DNA from 3 places in the Comamonas sp. Y33R10-2 genome. Region 2 is predicted to be linked to each of the others. Evidence: predicted binding sites of a transcription regulator. Region 2 holds the regulator's gene; each other region holds the start of a gene.

Region 1 (4,089 bases), 290 kb from region 2:
GACTTGCGCCAGCACGGACAGCATGTTCTTGCTGCGCACCAGGCCGCCGTAGAACAGGGCGAGGCCGGGGATGATCATCAAAATCACCAGCATGGTGGATGTCAGCATCCAGGCCGTATCACCGGCGCTCAATGTCGGCACAACTTCGGCAGCCGCTTGTGCTACCGGGGCAACAGCGGCTGCCACTGCAGCACCTTCCTGTGCAAAACCTGCCGCACTGGCAGCTAGCAGTCCTAATCCAAGGCCTGCACTTAATAGTTTGTTGGTCATGGCAATCTTTCTAAAGCGGGTTCCAGAGGGGCTGAGGCACTTACAGTGCCGAGTCGCCGGTTTCTCCTGTGCGGATACGGATCGACTGCTCCAGCGCTTGAACAAAAATCTTGCCGTCGCCGATTTTGCCGGTGCGTGCTGCACCTTCAATGGCTTCGATTGCGGAGTCCACCAGGTCGTCTGCAATCGCGGCTTCAATCTTCAGCTTGGGCAGAAAATCGACCACATATTCGGCGCCGCGATACAGCTCGGTGTGGCCTTTCTGGCGACCAAAGCCTTTGACTTCGGTCACGGTGATGCCTTGCACACCGATTTGAGAAAGGGCTTCACGAACTTCGTCGAGCTTGAAGGGCTTGATGATGGCTGTCACCATTTTCATGATGGACTCCTGAAAAAATTAAAAAGCTTTAGAGAGCGTCAAGATCAGACGCGCCTTGTTCACATCGCCAAAGGCGTTTTTCTTGTTAGCGCCAACGACAGCTGCTGCTGCAGTGAAACCGTCACCCATGTCATAGGCACCGCCCACGCTGTAATCCATGTAGTTAGGCACGCCCATGTCCTTGATGTCGCTGGAAAAATGCGTGTAACCCACGGAAGCCTTCAGTGTCACCTTAGGCATCACTTCTTGGCTATAGGCGAACTGCAGATAACCGGTGTTGGTGCCTTTCAGACCCGAACCACCCTTGGCGCCCGCCCAGCTGAAGTAATCCTTAGACACGGTGTGCGAATACTTGGCTGTGAAGGGGCCGTAAGTACCGGAACCATAGAGTTCTGTGGTGTTGGCCTGTGTGGCGCCAGAGTAGATATAGGTCAGCACACCCACATCCCAATCCACATCCGCAGCCTTGAATTTGTAGCCGCCGTAGAAGTCAGTTTCCAGCGAGTTGCCGGGCAGCCAGTTCACGGAGGAGTTCCAGTTGCCCACGTAAAAGCCGCTGTCGCCAAATGCGTAGTCAAAACCACCTTGCAGCGCAGGCTTGAAAGCCTGGTTGCGACCGGTATCCTGATCTTGACCACGGAACTTGTAGTTACTGGTCAACGATACGTTGGCGGTGAGCTGAGCGTGTGCCCACATAGGAGCGATCACGGCGCAAGCCAGGGTGGCAGTCTTGGCGAAAGTCTTGAAACGGCGAGCAATGAGACTGGACATTTAGGTTTCCTCCGGTTTGAAATTTTTTTAGACAATCCTTCAAAGCATGGAGCGTGCCAAGTCTCAAATACAGGTTTAAGAGCTGCTTGATTTGTGACGTTTATGCAATACAGACAAGCACTTTTAGCTATTAATTTCAAGTGGCTAATGCTTGCAAAAGACTTGCAAATCTCATGCACCAAACTAGGGATGCTCAAATTTCACGCACCAATGTTTCCTAACGTAAGCCTGCTTTTGCGCACTTTTTTGGTGCAATTTTAAAAGAGCCTGCTTTGCAGGACAGAGCCACAAACTCTGGCAGTCTTGTCGTAGCTTGGCGCTACTGATGCCTCACGCTCTACTAACGAGGTGCTTATGCGGCTGGCTCTGGTTCAAAGTCGTGCCTTGCTGGGTTTGCAAGCACCAAATGTTACGGTTGGAGTCCATTGGGTGAATCGGTTGCCATCTTTCACATGGGTGGGTTTGGCTGATATCGAAGTCAAAGAAGCCAGAGAGCGCGTGCGCGCCGCCACCTTTTTTTGCTCGGAGTTTTGAATGATCATTCGCTTATCCAAGGTCTGCATGGTGCTGGCCATGGCTTTTTTCGCCACGCTGGTCGCCTTTGGCAACGTCACCGACTACGCCACGAATTTTGCCTTTGTGCGCCATGTTTTTCTCATGGACACGACCTTCCCAGGCAACGGGATCATGTACCGCTCCATTGAGCAAGAGTGGGTGCATCACGCGGGCTACGTCTTGATCATTGCACTGGAGATAGCGACGGCAGTGCTGTGCTGGATAGGCGGCTTCAAGCTGCTCAAAGCGCGCAGCGCCGTGCCTGCAGAATTCAGGGCCGCCAAAGCGTGGGCCATCGGTGGCTTGAGCTTGGGCTTTTTGACGTGGCAAGTGGTCTTCATGTCCGTCGGTGGTGAGTGGTTTGGCATGTGGATGTCCACGCAGTGGAATGGCATTCAGAGCGCATTTCGTTTTTGCATCATGATGCTGCTCGTTTTGATGTACCTCACCATGAGCAACGACGCTTTGGAAGAGGGCGGGACATAGGCGCTGCGTTATTGATTGCCTATTGCCTTGCTGGGGCTGCACGCATACTCTCAAGGCTGCGTCAGGTGGCGCAGTGGGGGGCTTATGGGTCTAGCGCTGGTTCAAAGTCGTGCTTTGCTGGGGTTGGCTGCCCCCAGCGTTACCGTGGAAGTCCATCTGGCCAATGGTTTGCCTTCTTTCACGCTCGTGGGTTTGGCGGATATCGAAGTCAAAGAAGCACGCGAGCGCGTGCGCGCCGCCATCGTCAATGCGGGGCTGGAATTTCCCAACAACAAAAGAATCACCGTCAACCTCGCCCCCGCAGATTTACCCAAAGATTCAGGCCGCTTTGATCTGCCGATTGCGCTGGGCATTCTGGCAGCCAGCGGGCAAATTGAAGCGAGCAAATTGGCCGACTACGAGTTCGCCGGTGAGCTGTCCTTAACGGGCGCTCTGCGCCCGGTACGCGGTGCGCTGGCCACGGCGCTGGCATTGCAACGCCTGCAGCAAAACGTGCGCCTAGTGCTGCCGCTTGAAAGTGCGCAAGAAGCTGCTTTTGTTCCTTCCATCGAAGTTTTTAGTGCACAGCACTTGCTCGATGTGGCCAAGCAATTCATGGCTTGCGATGCACTGCCGCTTGATGCGGATGACACATCCCAAGGCTGGCAACAGGTCATGCCAAGGCCTGTTGTAGTGAAGACGTCAGTGCTAGACCTGCGTGAAGTACGCGGCCAGATGCAGGCCAAGCGTGCTCTTGAAATTGCAGCAGCAGGTTCCCATGGGGTGCTGATGATCGGGCCACCGGGCTCTGGAAAATCGATGTTGGCTCAGCGCTTTTCCGCCTTGCTTCCGAGCATGACTGATGAAGAAGCGCTAGAGGCCGCAGCCATTGCCAGCCTTAGCGGTCGCTTTGCGCCAGAGCTATGGCGCCAGCGCCCCTTTGCCTCGCCCCATCACACTGCTAGTTCAGTTGCGCTCGTCGGTGGTGGCTCACCACCCAAGCCGGGTGAAATCTCTTACGCCCATTGCGGGGCGCTGTTTTTAGATGAGCTGCCGGAGTTCGCCCGCAGCGCGCTTGAGGCTTTGCGCGAGCCACTGGAGACTGGTCACATCACCGTGGTGCGGGCAGCGCAGCGGGCAGAGTTTCCTGCACGCTTTCAACTCATTGCCGCGATGAACCCTTGCCCCTGCGGCTATTGGGGCTCAAGGGTCAGGACTTGCCGTTGCACGCCTGATCAAGTCTCGCGCTATCAGGCGCGTATCAGTGGGCCGCTGCTTGATCGCATTGACTTGCATGTAGAAGTGGCCGCTTTGCCGCCGCAGGAGCTGCTGGCTGCGCCTGAAGCCGAGAGCAGCGCTGCCGTTCAGCAACGCGTGAGCGCTGCGCGTGACAAGGCCATGCAACGCCAAGGCACGCCCAATCACCAATTGCACGGCGCGCAGCTAGATGCGCATTTGCAGCTGGAGCCGCAAGCCTTGGCGTTTGCCCACAAGGCGGCTGAAAAACTCGGCTGGTCTGCACGCGGCACGCATCGTGCTTTGAAAGTGGCGCGCACTATTGCTGATTTGGCAAACTCAGACGCTATCAGTCACACGCATGTGGCTGAAGCCTTGCAGTACCGCCGCGCACTGATGCAGCAATAAAAGCG
Region 2 (4,089 bases):
CTTGGCGGCGTACTGGTCTGCAGTTGCCAGCACACGGCCATCCTTGAGCATGGGGCGAATCGCTTGGATATTGTCGTAACCCACCACAATCACCTTGCCTGCCTTGCCTGCAGCCTTGACCGCAGCCACTGCGCCCAAAGCCATGGAGTCATTACCGGCCAGCAAGGCCTTCAAATCGGGGTTCTCACGCAGCATGCCGGCAGCCACGGTATTGCCTTGGGCAATTTCCCACTGGCCAGACTGCACACCCACCACGCTCATCTTGCCGGCGTCCATTGCGTCCTTGAAACCCGCCGTGCGCTGCTGAGCATTCGTGGTGGTGGACACACCTTCAATAATGCCGACCTTGTCGCTAGGCTTGAGTTGCTTGACCAAATACTCACCCACCAGCTTGGCACCCACACGGTTGTCAGGGCCGACAAAAGGAATCACCAGATTTTTTTCCTTGAGCGCGTCTGCATCCAGACGGTTGTCAATGTTGACCACACGCACGCCCTTGTCTACCGCAGCCTTGAGCACGGGCACCAGAGCCTTGGAGTCCGCTGGCGCAATCACCAAAGCGTCCACCTTCTGGGCAATCATCTGCTCGACCATCTTGATCTGAGCGGCAGTGTCAGTTTCGTTCTTGATGCCGTTGCTCAAAAGCACGTATTCAGAGGCGTGCTGCTTTTGGTGAGCCTTGGCACCATCTTCCATTGTGCGAAAGAACTCATTGGCCAGCGACTTCATGACCAGTGCGACCTTGGGCTTGTCTTGAGCCTGCGCCGCAGGCGCACACAAGCCAGCCACAGCCAGCGCCAATACACCCAAAGAACTCACAGCATGACGACGTTGCAACATATCTGTCTCCCGGGCACACAAGCCCACAGTTGGAAAAAAAACAAGCAGACAACTCTTATAGGCCGGAGCCACACGACACAGAAGTAGGAAAACTCCCTGCTCTTGTTACGTCGCATATAAGTGCTGTTCTGCTTTACGGACATAACGATACCCAAATGTGCCAAACCTAGGGGGGTAGCAGGGTATGCGCCCACTACACCAAACGTCATCGTTTGACCTGCTGCAGACTGAGTTGAAGGTCGCCCGGTAAAATTGAAAGCTATGGCAAAAATCATCGTTCTGGCATTGGTGCTGCTTTTCTTTGGCTGCGCGCTGTATATGCACCTGCGCGGCAAGGTGCGCCACAAGTTATTGAAGCAGTTGTTTGATCACTCCACGTTCACCGCGCCGCTCAACGTCTTCATGCTGATGTTCAGCAAGGTGCCGCGCACGCCCTACCTGCCCACCAGTACTTTCCCCGAGCTGGCGACGCTGCAAGCCAATTGGCGTGAAATCCGTGAAGAAGCCGTGAATTTGCAAAAGAACATGCAAATCAAAGCCGCCGCCAACAATGACGATGCCGGCTTTAACTCCTTCTTCAAAACCGGCTGGAAGCGTTTTTATCTGAAGTGGTACGGCGACGCCCACCCCTCGGCCATGGAGCTGTGCCCTAAGACCACGGCGCTGGTCAAGTCCATCCCCAGCATCAAAGCCGCCATGTTTGCGGAGCTGCCGCCCGGCGCCAAGCTCAATTTGCACCGCGACCCCTATGCGGGATCGCTGCGCTACCACCTGGCCGTGCTGGCGCCCAATGACGACCGCTGCCTGATCGAAGTGGACGGCACGCCTTACAGCTGGCGCGAAGGCGAAGGCGTGATCTTTGACGAGACCTATATGCACTGGGCCGAGAACGGCACGCAAGGCAACCGCATCGTGCTGTTTTGCGATGTAGAACGCCCGATGACCAATGGCTTTGCTCAGTGGCTCAACCGCTGGCTGGGCACCAACGTGGTGGCCGCTGCCAGCTCGCCCAATAACGAGGGCGACCCGCGCGGCATGATCAGCAAGCTGTTCAAAATTTCGTTCTACGCCGGCAAGTACCGCCGCGCCTTTCGCAACTGGAATCCGACGTTCTACAAATTTTTGAAGTTTGGCCTGATGATTGGCGTTTTAGCGCTGTTCATCTGGTGGTTGATACCGAACTGATGGATACCCGCTGAGGCGCTTCGCGCCTGCCGAGGTCTCTACCCAATCAAAAAAGCCGCTGAGCAATGCATCAGCGGCTTTTCTATTCCCAACAATGACTACAGCGCCTTGCGCAGCGTCGTGGTCGGAATTTTGAGCTGCTCGCGGTACTTGGCCACGGTGCGGCGGGCGCACTCAATGCCTTGCTCCTTGAGCATGTCAGCTAATTTTGCGTCTGACAGCGGTTTCTTCGGGCTCTCGGCATCCACCAACTGCTTGATCAGCGCCCGTACTGCCGTGCTGGAGGCGCTGCCGCCGGTTTCTGTACCCAGACCCGAGCCAAAGAAGTATTTCAGCTCAAACGTGCCTTGGGGCGTGGCCATGTACTTGGCCGTAGTCACGCGGCTGATGGTGGATTCGTGCAGACCCAACTGGTCGGCAATATCGCGCAGCACCAGCGGCCGCATCGCCAGCTCACCATGCACAAAGAAGTTTTTCTGCCGCTCCACAATCGCTTGCGACACGCGCAAGATGGTGTCAAAGCGCTGCTGAATATTCTTGATGAACCAGCGCGCCTCTTGCAAGTGCTGCTGCAGGGCAGCATGGCTTTCGCTGCCTTTATGGCGGCGCAGCACACTGGCGTAAATGTCATGTACGCGAAGGCGCGGCATTACATCGGCATTGAGTTGTACGGAAAAATCGACCCGCCCTGAACTAGCGCGCACCGGGCGCACGATGACATCGGGCACGATGATGTTGCGCTCCACATCCACAAAGCGCCGGCCAGGACGCGGCTCCAGCCCAGCGATCAAGGTCATGGCTTCGCGCAACTGCTCTTCACGTGCGCCGCACAGGCTGGTGAGCTTGCGCAGATCGCGCCGCGCCAGCAAGTCCATGGGCTGTTTGCAAATGGTCTGGGCTAACAACAAGCGACTCATATGGGCTTGCGTCGTGCCCTCATCTTCAGCGGTGTGAATCAAATCGCGCACCTGCAACTGCAGGCACTCCGCCAAACCACGCGCCCCGACACCCACAGGCTCTAAGCTTTGCAGCAGCTTTAGCGCAATGCAAAAGCGCTGCTCTAGCTCTTCGCAGTCTTCCAAATCATCACCGGCCAGACTTTGAGCCAGCTCTTGCAGCGAGTCTTCAAGGTAGCCGTCGTCATTGAGCGACTCAATCAAAAAGCGCAGCGCAGCTGTATCTTCGGCGCCCAAGCGCAGGCTGAGCGCTTGGCGATGCAAAAAAGCCGTCAGGCCCACATGCTCACCAGCCAAATCGATGGCATCAGCCTCGCCGTCGCCATCGTGATTGCGGCTGGAGCCGCCGCCCGAGGGGCCATCCCATTCGCTGCTGGATTCTCCACCCCATTCACCATCTTGGCCGTCAATGCCATCGGCCTCCCAGTTCAGCGATTCTGGGGTTTCAGCGCTGGGGGTTTCCGCTATCGAGTCAGTAGCGGATTGTCCTGAAGTTGTTTCTATTCCAGATGAAATACTGTCTGAAACAGTGTATTCATGGGCAGCAACTGCTATCTCTTGAGGAGCATCAACCCCTCCCTCGCTTGCTCCATCAGCCTCATCGCCTGTACGTTCCAAAAATGGGTTGTCGACCAGCATCTGCTCGACTTCCTGCGCCAGCTCTAACGTCGATAGTTGAAGCAACTGAATGGATTGCTGCAACTGCGGCGTGAGCGATAAATGCTGCGAAACGCGTAACGAAAGGCCGGGTTTCATTCACTAACTCTCTGCCGGTGCCGGCTGCAGAAAATGCTTCTGCCGCTCAAGCGGCGCCGCCTAACGGCTTGAATATCTAAGCCCACACAACAGGCCAAAGCCAGCTGTATGGCGAGGTTGAGAGTACAAAAGCGCACACTCATCACATGCGGAAATGTTCACCCAGGTAGACGCGGCGCACATCGGCGTTCTCCACAATCTCCTCGGGCGTACCTTCAGCAAGCACATGCCCATCGCTGATGATGAAAGCATGGTCACAAATGCCCAGCGTTTCGCGCACGTTGTGATCGGTAATCAGCACACCAATGCCGCGCTCTTTGAGGAAGCCGATGATGCGCTGGATCTCGATCAC
Region 3 (4,089 bases), 980 kb from region 2:
AGGGTGAATGCAAAGACGTCAATTCATGCTCGTATCCGCGGCGGCTGGTCTGCCCGGATTGTCTGTGGCTTCTTCCGCTTCTTCTTCAAAAAAGATAGCTACTAGTTCATGTAGTAAGCCGGTTTACCTGACTTTTGATACCGGACATATGGGTATCGCCCATTTTGTGGCTCAGGTGCTGCAAAAGTACAAAGTGCCCGTGACCTTCTTCGCTGCCAATGAGCGTACGAAAGAGGGCGACAGCAGCCTCAGCGACTTTTGGGCATCTTGGTGGAAGGCGCGTGCGGAAGAGGGCCACCAGTTCGCATCGCACACCTTTGATCACCTGTATTGGCTGGCCGATATTCGTGACAAGGCCACCAATCAGGTTACGCACTTCAAGGTGAAACCATCGGCAGGGCCTAAGGCGGGGCAGAGCTTTGTGGTGTCGGTGGCTGAATATCAGCAAGAAATTGCCCGCGCATCTCAGCGGCTGACGCAGATGACCGGGCGCAAGCCCTTGCCTCTGTACCGCGCACCCGGTGGCAAGACATCGCCCGCGTTGATCGCTGCGGCACAGCAGGGGGTTATCAGCATATTGGTTGGGCACCAGCCGGCTTTTTGGGCGATGAGTTGCCCAGCGATAAATACCCCAATGAACGCTTGCTAACGCAGGCGCTCAAAAACATACGCAGCGGCGATATCTTGCTGGCCCATTTGGGCATTTGGTCGCGTCAAGACCCGTGGGCACCAGCAGTGCTGGAGCCCTTGATTGTCGGGCTGCTGGAGCAAGGCTTTTGCTTTCGTACACTGGCTGAGCACCCTGCGTATCAGGGCTGGATTGCACAGCACCGCTAAGTATGTCGGTATGCGCGCTAGGAGTGATTTGTGGATGGGTTGATTCAGATTTTTGGGGATGTGCAGCAACGCCTGTTTGAAGGTGTGGTGCAGCCGTTCCTGTTTCACTTTGGCATGGCCAACCTGCTAGAAGATGGCTACGACGCCACGGGCTGGCTGCTGGTGGGCCTGCTGCAAATCGCCATCATGATTGCTGTGATCTTGCCCCTGCAGCGCTGGAAGCCGGCGGAGCCCGTGGTGGACCGTCAAGCGATTCGGGTGGACATCATCTATACGCTGGTGCATCGATTGGGCTTGTTTCGTATTGCGCTTTTTTTTAGCATCGATCCGCTGTGGGATGCGCTCATGGGCACGCTCCATGTATGGGGTCTTCCTGCCTTTCATTTAGACAATATCGTGCCTGGCGTGACTGATAACGCTTGGGTCAGCCTGCTGCTGTATTTGGTGGTCTTTGATCTGGTCGAGTACTGGATTCACCGCGGTCAGCATGGCATTGGCTGGTGGTGGAAGCTGCATGCGCTGCACCACTCGCAGCGCCAGATGACGATGTGGAGCGATAACCGTAATCACTTGCTCGACGATGTCATTCATGGCTCCATCATTGTGCTGGTAGCTCAGTTCATCGGCGTGGCACCGGGGCAGTTTGTGGCGATTGTGGCACTGACCCAGCTTAGCGAGAGCTTTCAGCATGCCAATGTACGCATCTGGTTTGGTCAGTGGGGGGAGCGCCTGTGGGTCAGCCCGCGTTTTCACCGTCGCCACCACACCATTGGTATTGGCCATGAGCAAAAAGCCCCGGTGCGCAACCCTAAAGCGCACGGCAATAACTTCGGCGTGCTGCTGCCTTGGTGGGATATGTTGTTTGGAACGGCCAACTTTGAGTTGCGTTATGACGCGACGGGAGTTCGCGACCAAGTTCAGCCCAATGCCAAAGGGCAGCTGCGTGACTATGGCCGTGGTTTTTGGTCACAACAATGGCAAGGAATCCTGCGTTTAATGGGTCGCGCATAAATCAATCCTTGGGTATGCTTGCCAGCATGAACTTGCTGCTCGACTCTTTCTGGCGTGCCTTGGCGTACTGCTTGCATAAGCGGGTGATCGTTTGGTCGCTGCTGCCTTTGCTCACCATGTGCTTGCTGACCTGGGTACTGGGCTACTTTTTTTGGGCCGATGCCGTTCAAAAAGTACAAAACCTGCTTGATGGAGCGGGCTGGCTCAACTCAATCTGGGTTTGGCTGCAAGCGCGCGGCATGAGCTATGCGTCTGAGTTGCTTGCTTCTATTTTGGTAGTGCTTGGTGCCATGCCTGTGCTGGTGGTCTTGGTGTTGCTCTTGGTGGGGCTGTTTATGGCTCCTGTGCTCACCCACTTGGTTGCTGAAAAGCGCTTTGCTCAGCTCGAAAAAAAGCACGGTGCATCTTTTATTGCCAGTGCAGTCTGGTCGGTGGGCGCAGCATTGATGGCCTTGCTTGCGCTGGTGGTAACTCTGCCTTTGTGGGTGTTTCCGCCGCTCATGCTGGTGGTGGGGCCGCTGATTTGGGGCTGGCTTACTTATCGCGTAATGGCTTTTGATGCCTTATCTGAGCACGCCAGCAAGGATGAGCGCCGTAGCCTTTTTGTGCGCCACCGCATGTCACTGATTTTGATGGGCGTGATCTGCGGCTATCTGGGCGCTGCACCGGGCATTGTCTGGGTCTCAGGCTTGATCTTTTTGGCTGCGTTCTGGGTCCTGATTCCGATTGCTATCTGGATTTACGCGCTGGTGATCGCTTTTTCTGCATTGTGGTTTGCACATTTTTGTTTGGCCGCGCTGGAGCAGATGCGCGCCGAGGCTGCACCAAGTTCGACGGAGCCTCAAGTGCCTTTTGCCCGTAATAGGGTGGATGGAGGCGATGCAGTGGCGATTACGCACTGAAATGGGAGGTTGCTACTTTGGCTTTCTCCGTGCCCTGCAGTGCCGATGCACCAAAACCTGACAAATTGCTTAATTGCACCAACTTGATGCATAAGTCTCACCAATTTGGTGCAGTTTAAAAGGCATTAAAGCAGTGCAACAATACAGGCTTGTTTGCTGCCGTTTGAGAAGCTCAAGACTAATGCACGCTTATGCGACTTATGTATATGCTTATTCGAGAGCGGACGCCACTTTCTAGTGAGCGGTGTCCGGATGGTCTACAGATTGGCACGTAAACTGCTTAATAATATTTATTCTTTATTTGATCAGCCAAGTCGGCAGGAGAGATCTAATGGCGAAGACCGTAGCAGATGTGATGCAAATGGTGCAGGATAACGAGGTCAAGTTCGTAGACCTGCGCTTTACCGATACTCGTGGCAAGGAACAGCACGTTACCGTGCCCGTGTCGCACTTTGACGAAGACAAGTTTGTCTCCGGCCACGCTTTTGACGGCTCCTCCGTCGCAGGCTGGAAGGGCATTGAAGCTTCGGACATGCAGCTGATGCCTGATCCAAGCACAGCCAATATCGATCCTTTCTTTGAAGAAACCACCCTGATTCTTCAGTGTGACGTGATCGAGCCCGGTGATGGCAAGGCCTATGACCGCGATCCACGCTCCATCGCCAAGCGCGCTGAAGCCTACCTGAAGGCTTCCGGCTTGGGCGATACCGCTTACTTCGGACCTGAGCCAGAATTCTTCATCTTCGACGGCGTGCGCTGGGGTACAGAGCCTCACAACCCCTTCTTCGAAATCGAAGAATACGAAGCACCTTGGTCTTCGGGCACTAAGTTTGAAAACGGCAACCGTGGCCACCGTCCGCGCACCAAGGGCGGCTACTTCCCCGTGCCACCTGTTGACAGCACGCAAGACATGCGCGCTGAAATGTCGCTGATCTTGGAGTCGGTTGGCATTCCTGTTGAAGTGTTCCACCACGAAGTGGCTGGCGCTGGCCAAAATGAAATTGGTACACGCTTTTCCACTCTGGTTGAGCGCGCTGACTGGACACAGCTGCAAAAGTACGTGATCTGGAACGTAGCGAACACCTACGGTAAGACCGCTACTTTCATGCCTAAGCCTTACGCTGGCGACAACGGCTCCGGTATGCATGTGCACCAGTCCGTGTGGAAAGATGGCAAGAACCTGTTCGCCGGCGACGGCTATGCCGGTCTGTCTGACTTCGCTCTGTACTACATCGGCGGCATCATCAAGCACGCTCGTGCACTGAACGCCATCACCAACCCCGGCACCAACAGCTACAAGCGTCTGGTTCCTGGCTTTGAAGCACCGGTGAAGCTGGCT

Evidence for each region. The regulator sigma-54, encoded in region 2, starts transcription at its own class of promoters, with help from an activator protein. The targets are predictions, from matches to a motif close to TGGCANGNAANCTGCTTT.
Region 1: the regulator sigma-54 is predicted to act here: its motif matches at 1,462-1,479, upstream of KUF54_RS12355 (TorF family putative porin).
Region 3: the regulator sigma-54 is predicted to act here: its motif matches at 3,016-3,033, upstream of glnA (type I glutamate--ammonia ligase).

Annotation. Positions count from the first base shown of each region.
Region 1 is NZ_CP079925.1:2,777,826-2,781,914, forward strand. It holds gene amt (ammonium transporter) at 1-270, opposite strand, end outside; gene glnK (P-II family nitrogen regulator) at 311-649, opposite strand; gene KUF54_RS12355 (TorF family putative porin) at 668-1,420, opposite strand; partial or broken gene KUF54_RS17430 (ATP-dependent protease) at 1,775-1,930, shown strand; gene KUF54_RS12360 (DUF2165 family protein) at 1,955-2,461, shown strand; gene KUF54_RS12365 (YifB family Mg chelatase-like AAA ATPase) at 2,546-4,084, shown strand.
Region 2 is NZ_CP079925.1:3,064,229-3,068,317, reverse strand. It holds gene KUF54_RS13720 (sugar ABC transporter substrate-binding protein) at 1-840, opposite strand, end outside; gene KUF54_RS13715 (aspartyl/asparaginyl beta-hydroxylase domain-containing protein) at 1,102-2,025, shown strand; gene rpoN (RNA polymerase factor sigma-54) at 2,124-3,737, opposite strand; gene lptB (LPS export ABC transporter ATP-binding protein) at 3,880-4,089, opposite strand, start outside.
Region 3 is NZ_CP079925.1:2,086,830-2,090,918, reverse strand. It holds partial or broken gene KUF54_RS09360 (polysaccharide deacetylase family protein) at 8-837, shown strand; gene KUF54_RS09355 (sterol desaturase family protein) at 868-1,848, shown strand; gene KUF54_RS09350 (EI24 domain-containing protein) at 1,863-2,750, shown strand; gene glnA (type I glutamate--ammonia ligase) at 3,082-4,089, shown strand, end outside.